3 regions of the Branchiibius hedensis genome follow, and region 1 is predicted to be linked to each of the others. Evidence: riboswitches for the same ligand, from Rfam matches in the RefSeq annotation. Region 1 holds a riboswitch; each other region holds the start of a gene.
What was found. A riboswitch is a leader RNA that binds a small molecule or an ion and turns the genes downstream of it on or off. The one in region 1 is predicted to bind S-adenosylmethionine.
Positions count from the first base shown of each region.

Region 1 (4,002 bases):
CCAGGTGCACGCCCGGCGCTCGGACAGTGCGCTGGCGTTGGTTGCCGACCGGATCCGAACCGTGCTGACCAGCGTCGCCGACGCCTCGCTCTTCATCGTGGTCATCACCGACCGGGATGGTGTCATCCTGTGGCGGGAAGGTTCGCCGGCCATTCTGCGACAGGCGGATTCGCTGGGCTTCGCGCTCGGGGCGCACTGGTCGGAGACCTACGTAGGCACCAACGCGATCGGCACCGCACTGGCCGAGCAGGCTCCTGTGCAACTGTTCTCCGCCGAACACTTCGAGCAGCGCCAGCACCCCTGGTACTGCACCGCTGCTCCGGTTCATGACCCGAGGGACGGCTCGCTGTTGGGGATCGTCGACGTCAGCGGCCCGGCCATGACCTTGCACCCGGCGCTGGTGGCGCTGGTGGACAGCGCTGTGCAACTGGCGCAGGGTGCGCTGTGGCAACACCATGAGCAGCAGTTGCGTCGGCTTCGTGAGCGGACCAGTCACCTGATCGCGACCGCCGGCAGTCCGCTGTTGCTTGTCGACGACCACGGTTGGGTGGCCCACCGGGAGGGCGTCAGCGTCCGCGATCGCATCGCCGCGCCGCGGGCCGATCGACTGCTGGCCGTGCCCGGTCTGGGCATGTGTTTTCCCGAGCGCGTCGGGGACGGCTGGTTGGTGCGCCCCGCGCCGAGTCCGCGGCGGCTGTCCGCGCGACTGGGCCGCGACGACACGCTGCACCTGTCTGGTGACGATGACCAGCCGTGGACGGTGCCGCTCAGTCGCCGCCACGCGCAGATCCTGCGCCTGCTGGTCGGCACGCCCCTGGGTCTGACCGCCGCTGCGTTGAGCACCCGGTTGTACGGGGACAGAGGTCACGAGGTGGCGGTCCGGGCTGAGATCAGCCGGTTGCGGCGGGCCGCTGGCGCCCTCATCGTGGCAGCGCCGTACCGCATTGCGGACGGCATCGACGTGGTGTGCGACTGATCGCGCCGCACGCTGCTACAGTTTTTTCCAGGTCAAGAGTCTCAGTCCTAAGCCCCGGCTGACTGAGCGGCAACCCTCCTCCGCGGTGGGGTGCTCCGGGTGACGACCCGGCCGGATCGCAGCAGCGTGACGGCAAGCGCGGACCAGTTCTCCGCTCGCCCCCTTTTCGGCGCGCTCGCTGGTCCCTAGGACCGACGAGGAGCATCGCTATGAGCACAGTCACGAGCATCACACGTACGCCGAGCAGCGGCTTCACCGATCACGCCCCGGGCGTGCTCCCCAGCCCCGAGCACCCCAGTTCGCGGCGGTTGAGCATCGTCACGGATCTGCCCCGCCGCAGTGGCGGGCCGCTGACCGCGACCGGTCTGCCCCGCACGGTCGCCCACGAGATCGGCGTACCCACGGTGCACCGCACGGTCGTGGACATCGCCAACTTCGACCACGGCGCGACGACCCCGGCCCTGGTCGCCGTCAAGGAGGCAGTCGACAAGGTCAGCCCGACCTACGGCTCGGTGCACCGCGGCGCCGGCTTCGCCAGCCGCATCACCACGGCTTGGTTCGAAGAGGCCCGCGCCGAGGTCGGCCGGTTCGTCGGGGCCCGCCCGGGCGATGAGGTGATCTTCACCCGCAACACCACCGACGCGCTGCGGCTGCTCGCCCACGCATTGCCCCAGGACGCACAGGTTTTCGCCTGGCAGTCCGCCCACCACGCCGCGCTCCTGCCGTGGCCGGCGGAGCACACGACGGCGCTGCGGGTGCCGGGCAGTGTGCAGGAGGCCGCCGACCTGCTGCGCACGGCGTTGACCGCCGCCGACCCGCAGGCGCCCAAACTGGTAGTGCTGACCGGCGCGTGCAACGTCACTGGCGAAGTGTGGCCGGTACGCGAACTAGCTTTCATTGCAGCGCAGTTCGGCGCCAGAGTGGTCGTCGACGGTGCGCAGCTGGTGCCGCACCGGGCCGTGGACCTTGACGACCTCGGCGCGGATTGGATCGCGTTCTCCGGTCACAAGATGTATGCGCCGTACGGTGCGGGCGCCCTCGTGGGCCGCGCCGACTGGCTGGACGCCGCCGAGCCGTACCTTCCGGCAGGCGGCGCCACGCACACTGTGTCCGGCGACGGGATCCAGTGGCACACCGGGCCGGCGCGGCACGAGGGCGGGACCCCGAATGCGTTGGGCGCCATCGCCATTGCGGCCGCCTGCGTGACACTCGCCCGGCACCGCGAGACCGTCGACCGGCACGAGGAGGCGTTGGCGACCCGACTGCGCGACGGCCTCGGCCAGATCCCCGGCGTCCGCATCGTTGCAGCGCTCGGCGCCGACCGCCCGAACGTGGGCGTGGTGACCTTCACGGTGGACGGATGGGACAGTTCGCTTGTCTCGCAGGTGCTTTCGGACGAGGACGGCATCGCGGTCCGTGACGGACGATTCTGCGCGCACCTGCTGTGTGACACCGTCGTGGGGCAGAGCGCTGCTGCCGTGCGGGCCAGCCTCGGACTGGCGACGACCCCTGATCACGTGGAGCGGTTGATCGCCGGCGTACGCCGATTGGTCACCTCCGGCTCCGCGTTGCCCTACCGGCACGTGCCCGGCCAGGGCTGGGAAGCCATCGGCGACCCGCGGGACCTGAGCCAGCCGCGGCCCTGGTAGCGGCCCACCCGCGCTCCTCCCCCACTTTTGCAGCGCAACTCACCTGTTTCGGCAACGCCACGGTGAGTTGCGCTGCAGAAGTCGGGGGAAACCGTGCTTGCCGCGCATCCCACTCGCGATATAACGTGTTCCCGACAACGCGATATATCGTGACAGGAGAGGTAGATGCAGGCCTGGGAGATTCGCGAACCGCAAACGCTGAAGATCGGCGAGGACCAGCCGGCCACCGTTCGCACCGTCTCGGTGTCGATCGTCGGCGGCCAGGTCGACGTGGTCACGCACGGCGATGCGGCCGGAGCAACTCTCGAAATACATGAGTTGCGCGGCCGTCCGCTGCAGGTGACCTGGGATGGCAACACCCTCAAGGTCACTCACCTCAAAGCCGAGGGCGAGAACATCTGGGAGACGCTCAAGCGGCTCGGATCCTCCGCAGCGCAGGACCGTGCTCGCCTCTCCATCGCCGTGCCCGAAGGGGTCACGGCCAAGATCAACACGGTCTCGGCGCAGGTGTTGGCCAGCGGCCTGACCCGGCCAGCCAAGATCAACACGGTCAGCGGCGGCGTCACCCTGGACCACATCACCGACTCGGTCGACGTCAACACCGTGTCGGGCACCGTCGAGTTGCACGGTTTGGTCGGTGCGCTCAAGGCCAATGGCGTCTCCGGCAACATCACGGTGCACCGCAGTCGGGTCGACCCGGTCAAACTCAACACGGTGTCCGGCGACATCACGCTGGACCTGCTGAGCGCGAAGACTTCGATCTCTTCGACCGCGGTCTCCGGTGACGTCTTGGTGCGGGTGCCCGACTCCGACGGGTTCGACGTGCAGCTGAGCAGTCTCAGCGGTGCCGCCATCGTCGACGGACAACGGATCGGCAACCCCGGCACCCGCGGTGGCGGCCGGTTGTCCGAGGGCAATCCCACGCTGAAGATCAAGGCGAGTTCAGTGTCCGGCGACGTGGTCGTGATGCGCGCAACGCAAGCGGTCGAGCAATGACACCGGTCTTCCAGCACGGCCAACTGCGCCTGTATCTGTTGGCCCTGCTGGATCAGGGTCCGCGGCACGGCTACGACATCATCCGCGATCTGGAGGAACGCTTCGGCGGGCTCTACACCCCCAGCGCGGGCACGGTCTACCCGCGCCTGGCCAAGCTCGAGGAGGACGGTCTGGTCTCGCGGACCGATGACGGCCGCAAAGCCACCTACGTCATCACCGACGCGGGCCGTCAGGAGGTCCGCGATCGCAAGGAGGACCTGGGTGAGCTCCAGGCCGATCTGGACCGGTCCGCACGGGAACTCGCCGATGAAGTTCGGGCCAGGGTGCACGGCAGTGCCACAGACCTGCGGGCCGAACTGAAGGCAGCGGCGCGCGAGGCAC
Region 1 covers NZ_UESZ01000001.1:735,695-739,696, reverse strand. The annotation lists gene DR843_RS03710 (GAF domain-containing protein) at 1-976, shown strand, start outside; SAM riboswitch class IV at 1,007-1,121, shown strand; gene DR843_RS03705 (aminotransferase class V-fold PLP-dependent enzyme) at 1,186-2,625, shown strand; gene DR843_RS03700 (DUF4097 family beta strand repeat-containing protein) at 2,791-3,621, shown strand; gene DR843_RS03695 (PadR family transcriptional regulator) at 3,618-4,002, shown strand, end outside.

Region 2 (4,002 bases), 2.9 Mb from region 1:
CCTTGCCCTCGCCTTGCAGCTTCTTCTTCCACTCCAACAGGATTCGCTCCTGATTGGTGCCCGAGCCGACCGCGATCGTCTTCCCGGCCAGGCTCTGGTAGTCGGTGAAGTTCCACGAGTCGGACTTCGGCACCACGAAGGCGAGGTTGTCCTGCCGGTAGCTGGCGAAGTCGTATTTGCGCTTGCGCTCCTCGGTGTCGGTGATGTTCGAGACGCCGACGTCGGTCTTGCCGCTGTCGATCCCGACGAAGAGGTTCTCCCAGGTGGAGTTCTTGATGTCCGGCTCCAACCCGAAGACGGCCGCGATCAATCGGCCCAGATCAGGTTCGGAACCGGTGAGGGTCTGCTGGTCGTCGCCGACGAAGGCCAGCGGCGGGAAGCCGGCGGGCAGTGCGCCAAGGCCGATGACCAGCGTGCCACTGTCCAGAACCTCCTTGGGCAACGTGCTTCGGATCGAATCGACCTGCGCAACAGTCACTTTCGCAGGCACAGCCGCGCCGTTGGAGTGCTCACCCAACGTGAGCTCGGTCTTGCCGTCCTTGCTGGTGGACTCTGCCGCGTCGGAGGAGGAGCAGGCGGTGGCGAAGCTGGCGAGGCCGAGGGCGGCGGCGCCACCGACGACTCCGCGGAGCAGCGTGCGGCGGTCGGGCTGGGGAAGGTGGGTCATGACGGTTCCTTTCGAGGGGGTGCTAGCTGGTCGGATTTGGACAGCAGTGGCGGGTTTGCGCGCGGCAGACCAGCACCTGGCGTCCAGAGCCGGGGGAAGGTGGGGGTGGTGAGGGGATCGTGCGCGGTCTACAGCACCGCGGACAGGAAGGCTCGGGTGCGCTCGTGCGACGGCTTGTCGAGTACGTCGCTCGGCGGCCCTTGCTCCAACAGCACCCCGTGGTCGAGAAAGACGATGCGATCGGCGACCTCACGGGCGAATCCGATTTCGTGCGTGACGATCACCAGGGTGCGACCGCTACGAGCGAGGTCGCGGATGACCGCGAGCACCTCACCGACCAGCTCCGGATCCAGGGCCGAGGTGGGTCGTCGAAGAGGATCACCCCGGGATCCAGAGCCAACGCGCGCGCGATCGCGACCCGTTGCTGCTGCCCACCGGACAGTTGCCGCGGGTAGGCATCGACCTTCTCGGCGAGGCCGACCTGGGCGAGCAGTTCTTCAGCCCGCCGCCGCGCGGTCGCCGCATCGGTCTGACCTGTCGCGACCGGAGCGGCCGCGACGTTCTCCAGCACCGTCAGATGCGGGAAGAGGTTGAAGGACTGGAAGACGAAGCCGATCCGGGCCCGTTGTTGCAAGATGTCGCGCTCGCTGAGTTCCTTCAGATCAGAACCGTGTTCGCGGACACCGATCAGTTCATCACCCACCTGCACGTAACCCAGGTCCGGCTTCTCCAGGTGGTTGATCGTGCGCAACAGCGTCGACTTCCCGGACCCGGAAGGGCCGATGATGACGACGACCTCACCCGGCCGGACGGTCAGGTGGACGTTGTCGAGAACCACGTTGTCGGCGTACTTCTTGGTCACGCCTTCGACCTGGATCCCGGCGGAGGCGACGGTTGCCGTGCTCATGCCGCCACCGCCTTGCGACCGAGGAACGCCCGCAGCCGTTGTAGCGGTGTCGGCGGCAGGGTCCGGACGGCTCCGCGGGCGTAGTGCCGCTCGACGTAGAACTGCACCACCGACAGCACACTGGTGAGGATGACGTACCAGACGGTCGCGACCAGCAACAGCGGGATGATGTCGCCCGGGTAGGTGCTCCCCAGCGTCTGAACTTGCCCGAAGAGGTCGAGCAGCGAGACGTAGAAGACCAGCGAACTGGCCTTGATCAAGCCGATCAGTTGGTTGACGAAGTTCGGCACGATCGAGCGAAGCGCCTGTGGCAGAACGATTTTGCGGAACTGGTAGCTCTTCGGCAGACCCAGCGCCGCTGCCGCTTCGTGCTGCCCCTGGTCGACCGACAGGATGCCGGCACGCACGACCTCCGAGCCGTAGGCGGCCTCGGCCAGGGACAGACCGATGATCGCGAGCGCCAGGTCGGTGGCCAGCCGGGACTCATCGAAGCGGAAGAACTCCGGCCCGAACGGAACGCCCAGACTGATCGTCTTGTAGAGCGCGCCGAAGTTGACCAGGAAGAGCAGGATCACGATCAGCGGGATCGACCGGAACAACCAGGTGTAGGTCCAACTCACCGCGCGCAGTAGCGGGTTGCTGGACAACCTGGCCACTGCGAGGACCAGCGCACCGAGAAAGCCAAGCACCGCTGCAGCGAAGGTCACTTTGATGGTGATCCAAAGCCCCTGCAGCACAACGGGCCTGGTGAACCAGTAGCCGAAGCGGTCCCACTGGAAGAACGGGTTGGTGATCAGGGCGTTGAGCGCCATGGCGACGAGGACTGCCACGACGGCCGCGGCCACCCAGCGCAACGGATGGCGTTGCGGGATGACACGGCGCGGGGCATCAGCGGTCGGCGGCGCGTCATCGGCGACCTGCGCGACCGCCGTTTTGGCGTAGCCGGGAGGTGAGGACATGGACGACTCCAACGGGTTCACCGAAGGCCACGGCCTCAGCCGACGACCTTCGTGACGCGGGCCGGGGCCAGCGTCAATGCGCTTGCCCGCGCGGGGTTCGCTAACGGGCCGGGCTTTCACCTGGAGCACCCCACCGCGGAACGAGGGTTGCTGGTCGACCAGCCAGGGCTTGTCGTCGACGCTCAATGCCTATCGGGAGAGTAGACATTGATTCCGTGGCCCGTCAACTCCGCAGGTCAGCCGTGCGCGATGATCGATCCGTGAGCGATTACGAAACCCTGGACTACAGCGTCGTGGACGGGATCTGCACGCTGACCCTCAACCGGCCCGAGCAGTTGAACTCCTTCACCGTCACGATGGCGAACGAGCTGGTCGACGCCTTCACCCGCGCCAGCACCGACGATGAGACCCGCGTCGTGGTGGTCACCGGCGCCGGCCGGGCGTTCTGCGCCGGCATGGACCTGACCAAGGAGGGCAACGTCTTCGGCCTCACCCCGGGGCTTGCGCCGACCGTGCAGGACCTGACCGAGCGCCTGGACGACCCGGTGATCTTCGAAGGTGTCCGCGACACCGGCGGCCGCGTCTCGCTGGCGATCTACGCGTGCACCAAACCCGTGATCGCCGCGATCAACGGCGCCGCCGTCGGCATCGGCGCGACCATGACGCTGCCGATGGACATCCGCCTGGCCTCCACCAAGGCGCGGATCGGATTCGTCTTCGGTCGCCTGGGGATCGTGCCCGAGGCCACCTCGTCGTGGTTCCTGCCGCGCATCGTGGGCATCTCCCGCGCCCTGGAATGGACGTACGCCGCGGACATCCTCTCCCCCGACGAAGCCTTGGCGGGTGGCTTGGTCCGCTCCCTGCACGAACCCGACCAACTGCTGCCCGCGGCGTACGCCCTGGCGCGCACGTTCATCGACGGCCGCTCGCCGGTCGGTATCGCGTTGACCCGGCAGATGATGTACCGCAACAGTGCGCAGCCGCACCCGATCGAAGCGCACCGGATCGACTCCCTGGCGATGTACTACACCAGTTTCGCCGACGGCGAGGAAGGCGTGCGCGCGTTCTTGGAGAAGCGCGACACCGAGTTCACCGGTCGCACGTCCAGCGACATGCCGCCGTTCTACCCCTGGCAGGAGTAGGGCCTCACCTGCGCCGCGCGCGGAAGAAATCGGTGAGAATCTGCGCGCACTCGGCCTGCCGGATCCCACCGACTGCGTCCACCCGGTGCGGTGACGGGTTCTGCGCGATGACGTCCCAGGCGCTGCCACACGCGCCGGCCTTGGGATCCCACGCACCGAAGACGATGTGCGAGATCCGCGACTGCATGATCGCCCCGGCGCACATCAGGCATGGTTCGAGCGTGACCGCGATCGTGCAGTCATCGAGCCGGTAATGCCCCAGTGTCGCAGCCGCTGCCCGGATCGCAACGATCTCGGCATGCGCCAGCGGATCCGCGTCTGCCACAC
Region 2 covers NZ_UESZ01000001.1:3,646,762-3,650,763, reverse strand. The annotation lists gene DR843_RS17795 (ABC transporter substrate-binding protein) at 1-667, opposite strand, end outside; partial or broken gene DR843_RS17790 (amino acid ABC transporter ATP-binding protein) at 796-1,574, opposite strand; gene DR843_RS17785 (amino acid ABC transporter permease) at 1,571-2,533, opposite strand; SAM riboswitch class IV at 2,607-2,723, opposite strand; gene DR843_RS17780 (crotonase/enoyl-CoA hydratase family protein) at 2,794-3,675, shown strand; gene tadA (tRNA adenosine(34) deaminase TadA) at 3,680-4,002, opposite strand, start outside.
Region 2: another riboswitch for S-adenosylmethionine. It lies ahead of DR843_RS17785 (amino acid ABC transporter permease); the one in region 1 lies ahead of DR843_RS03705 (aminotransferase class V-fold PLP-dependent enzyme).

Region 3 (4,002 bases), 2.1 Mb from region 1:
GCCGTGGATCCAGATCTGCAGGTCGGCGCCCTCGCCAGGGACCACGTGCGCCTCTTCGCCGTTCTCCGCGCGGTAGGTGCCGGCGATCAACGCCAGGATGTCCGCGACCTGCTCGGTGTAGGGCTGCGACGTCGCTCCGGGCTGCTTCAACAGCGCCTGTGACAAGGCGATCCGTGGCGAGCCGAGCAACTGCGAGTAGTCGAAGGCCGGCGGGATGACCAAGCCGTTGTCCAGGACACGACCTTCTGGCGCCTGCGGTGTGCGCGTCTCCGAGCCCGGCGGCTTGCCACCGGAGCGTCCGAGGCCGAGGTCGAAACGACCGGGGTGCAACGTGTCCAGCAGGCCGAACTCCTCGACCGTGGACAGCGCCGTGCGATGACCCAATTGCACTGCAGCAGAGCCCAACCGGATGCTCTCGGTGGCACCGGCAACCAACGCGAGGACGACGGCCGGCGACGTCCCTGCAACACCTGGATTGAGGTGATGCTCGGCGAACCAGTACCGGGCGTAGCCGAGGGACTCCGCACGCTGGGCGAGGTCGATGCTGTTGCGCAATGCCTCCGGCGCATTTGAACCGGTCGAGATCGGCACCAGATCCAGCACGGACAACGGAGTCGTCACGGTGTTGTTGGTCGCGCCTCTGGCCTCGGCTCCGGGCCTCGCTGCGCTCGTTTCCTCGCCTCGGTCGGCGCTCACGACGCAACGCCTTCCACGATTCCCTGCTCGGTCTGCGGCCGCAGACCCAGGTTCTCCCGCAACGTCGCGCCCTCGTAGTCAGTGCGGAACACGCCCCGCTCCTGCAACAACGGCACCACCTGGTCCACGAACGGTGCAAGACCGTCGGGGTGATGTGCGGCACCAGGATGAAGCCATCGCTGGCGTCCTGTTGCACGTAGTCGTTGATGGTCGTCGCGATGGTCTCCGGCGAGCCGACGAAGTTCTGCCGCGCGGTGACCTCGATGATCAGTTCGCGGATCGACAGCTTCTCCGCCTCGGCCTTGGCCCGCCAGGAGCGTGCCGTCTCGAGGATGTCGTCGTGCCGACGCACACTGGCCCGACCGCGCGCGATCGTGTGCTCGCCCAGGTCCGGATCCTCCTGCGGCAGTGGACCATCCGGGTCGTAGTGCGACAGGTCGCGGTTCCACAACTGCTCCAGGAACCGCAGAGCGGTCTGCCCGCTGACCTGCTGCCGGCGCACCTCGGTTGCCTTTTCCTGCGCATCGGCATCCGTGTCGCCAAGCACGAAGGTCGCTGCGGGCAGGATCAGCAGGTCGTCGCGCCGGCGACCGTACTTGGCCAGGCGGCCCTTGACGTCCTCGTAGAACGCCTTGCCGTCCTCCAGCGTCCCGTGCCGGCTGAAGATCGCATCCGCCGAGGAGGCCGCGAACTCCCGACCATCGTGGGAGTCGCCGGCTTGGAAGATCACCGGGCGACCCTGCGGCGGGGACGGCACGTTGAAGCGGCCACTGATGTCGAAGTGGTCGTCATGGTGGCCGTAAGCACCAGCGTCGACCCGCGAGACGAATTGCCCCGAGTCGACGTCCGCGAGCAGATCCGACGGACCCCACGAGTCCCACAACTCCGCAGCCGTCTGCAGGAAGGTCCGGGCCCGCTCGTAGCGCTGATCCTGCGGGAGGAAGCCGCCGCGGCGGAAGTTCTCACCGGTGAACGCATCCCAGGACGTCACGACGTTCCACGCCGCACGCCCACCGGACAGGTGATCCAGCGACGCGAATTGCCTTGCCACGTCGTAGGGCTCGTTGAAGGTGGAGTTGATCGTGCCGGTCAACCCAAGGTGCTCGGTCACCGCGGCCAGCGCCGCCAGGATCGTGAACGTGTCCGGGCGGCCCACGACATCCAGGTCGTAGATCTTGCCGTTCTGCTCCCGCAAGCGCAGCCCCTCAGCGAGGAACAGGAAGTCGAACTTGCCGCGCTCGGCGATCTGCGCGAACCGCTTGAAGGAGTCGAACTCGATGTGGCTACCCGCCTGCGGGTCGCTCCACACCGTCGTGTTGTTGACGCCCGGGAAGTGGGCGGCCAGGTGGATCTGCTTGGTCATGTCCGTGTTTCCTCTCAGGCGGCGTAGCGGTTGGCGGGCCGGACAAGGCCGAAGTGCCCCCGCAAGGTGGTGGCGTCGTACGCCGTCCGGAACGCTCCGCGCCGCTGCAACTCGGGCACCAGGGCGTCGGTGATCTGGCTCAGGTCGTGCGGCAGGGCACCCGGGCGCAGGCGCACCCCGTCCAGGCCCGCGGACTGCCAGTCCAGGATCAGGTCGGCAAGTTCGCCGGGAGTGCCGACGAAGATCGTTGCGTCGCTGTGCAGTTCAGCCCCATCACGTACGTCGAGCCGCTCCTTGCGCGCGGCAGCGGCGGCGTACGTGTCGTCCAGGAAGACGACGACGTCGCCGAGGAGGTTGACCTCCCCCGCGGTCCGGCCGGCCTGTGCCGTGGCGGCGCGGACCGCGGTGGAGATGTTGTGGGCGTCCGCGGCGTCGGCCGGGGTCACGAACCCCAGATCCGCACTGCGCGCGAGCAATTCGTAACCAGCCTGCTGATGCACCAGCAGCGAGACCAGTGGCTGCCCCTGCGGTGGCCGCGGCGTGATCGAGGGGCCGCGGACGCTGAACTCGGAGCCCTCGAAGTCGATGTAGTGCAGCTTCTCGCGGTCGACGAAGCGACCGGTTGCCACATCGCGGATCTCCGCGTCGTCCTCCCAGCTGTCCCAGAGCCGGCGCAGCACTTCGATGTAGTCCTCGACCTCGCCGAACAGGATGCGGGTCAGTGCCGCTGGCACCCCGTCGCCGGGCAGCTCGGGCACCGGCCGCCGCCCGACGTTGCCGTACTCCTGCGGGCTGACGCTCGAGCGCACCCGGACACCGGCCCGACCGGTGCTGACGTAATCCAGCGTCGCAATGGCCTTCGAGACGTGGAACGGCTCGGTGTGCGGAGCAACCACTGTCGGCAGCAAGCCGATGTGCGAGGTGGTCGGTGCCACACGGGCGGCCACGAGGTTGGCGTCCAACCGGCCACGCACCCGGTCGGTCCGCTCGCTGGCGGCCTCGTGGTGGTCGGCCTGTTGGCTGAAGCCGTCCTCGATGGTGACGAGGTCGAGCAACCCGCGCTCGGCCTGCTGCACCAGGTCGGTCCAGTAGCGGGCGGTGAACAGTTCCCCCGGACGGGCGTCCGGCTCGCGCCAGGCGGCCGGGTGCCAACCGGCACCATCGAGGGCTACGGCCAGATGAAGGTCAGACATGGTTATCCCATCTCTTCCGGGCATCGCGGTCGGCGCCGCCATGCACATTCGCGCTTGCACCTCCGGTCGGAAGTGCCGGGTCATCACCTGGAGCACCCCACCGCGCAGGAGGGTTGCCGGTCAGCAAGCCAGGGCTTGTCGCTGACACTCATAACCATTTGTGAGGCTAGAACAAACCAGCCGTGATGTCTAATCCCTACTCTCAGAGTGGGATTTGAGGGCCATGTCAGCGAGGGAGCCAGGCGTCCTCGACGTCGTTGAGCCGACGCACCTTGGCCGGCAGCGCACCGGTGAGCAGCTGCTGCACCGTCACCTCATCCAGCACCTGCCGCAGACTGGACCGCACGGCCACCCACAGATCGGGCAGATGGGAGGCCACCCCGCCGTACGTCGTCTCATGCGGCCGCAGGCCCCGCACCTCCGCGAGGGGCCCGTCCACGGCGCGCAGAATGTCGCCGATGGCAATCTCCGATGCCGGCTTGGCCAGGGTGTAGCCACCCGCGCAACCACGCTGGGTGCGGACAATTCCGGCCCGGCGCAGGTCGCCGAGAATGGCCTCGACGAACTTACGCGGCATGCCCTGGTCCTGCACGATCGCGTCGATCGTCAGCAGGTCGGGGGCACGGGCGGCCATCTCCAGGGCAGCACGCACGGCGTAGTCGCTTTTCGCCGAAATCTGCACGGCCATCCTCCGTCGACGCAGGGTTCTGGAGTCAGCCTAACCGGCTCTCCTAACACCCATCGGTTCAG
Region 3 covers NZ_UESZ01000001.1:2,854,963-2,858,964, forward strand. The annotation lists gene DR843_RS13820 (LLM class flavin-dependent oxidoreductase) at 1-696, opposite strand, end outside; gene DR843_RS20865 (hypothetical protein) at 693-824, opposite strand; partial or broken gene DR843_RS13825 (NtaA/DmoA family FMN-dependent monooxygenase) at 890-2,059, opposite strand; gene DR843_RS13830 (LLM class flavin-dependent oxidoreductase) at 2,074-3,252, opposite strand; SAM riboswitch class IV at 3,298-3,408, opposite strand; gene DR843_RS13835 (RrF2 family transcriptional regulator) at 3,479-3,940, opposite strand.
Region 3: another riboswitch for S-adenosylmethionine. It lies ahead of DR843_RS13830 (LLM class flavin-dependent oxidoreductase); the one in region 1 lies ahead of DR843_RS03705 (aminotransferase class V-fold PLP-dependent enzyme).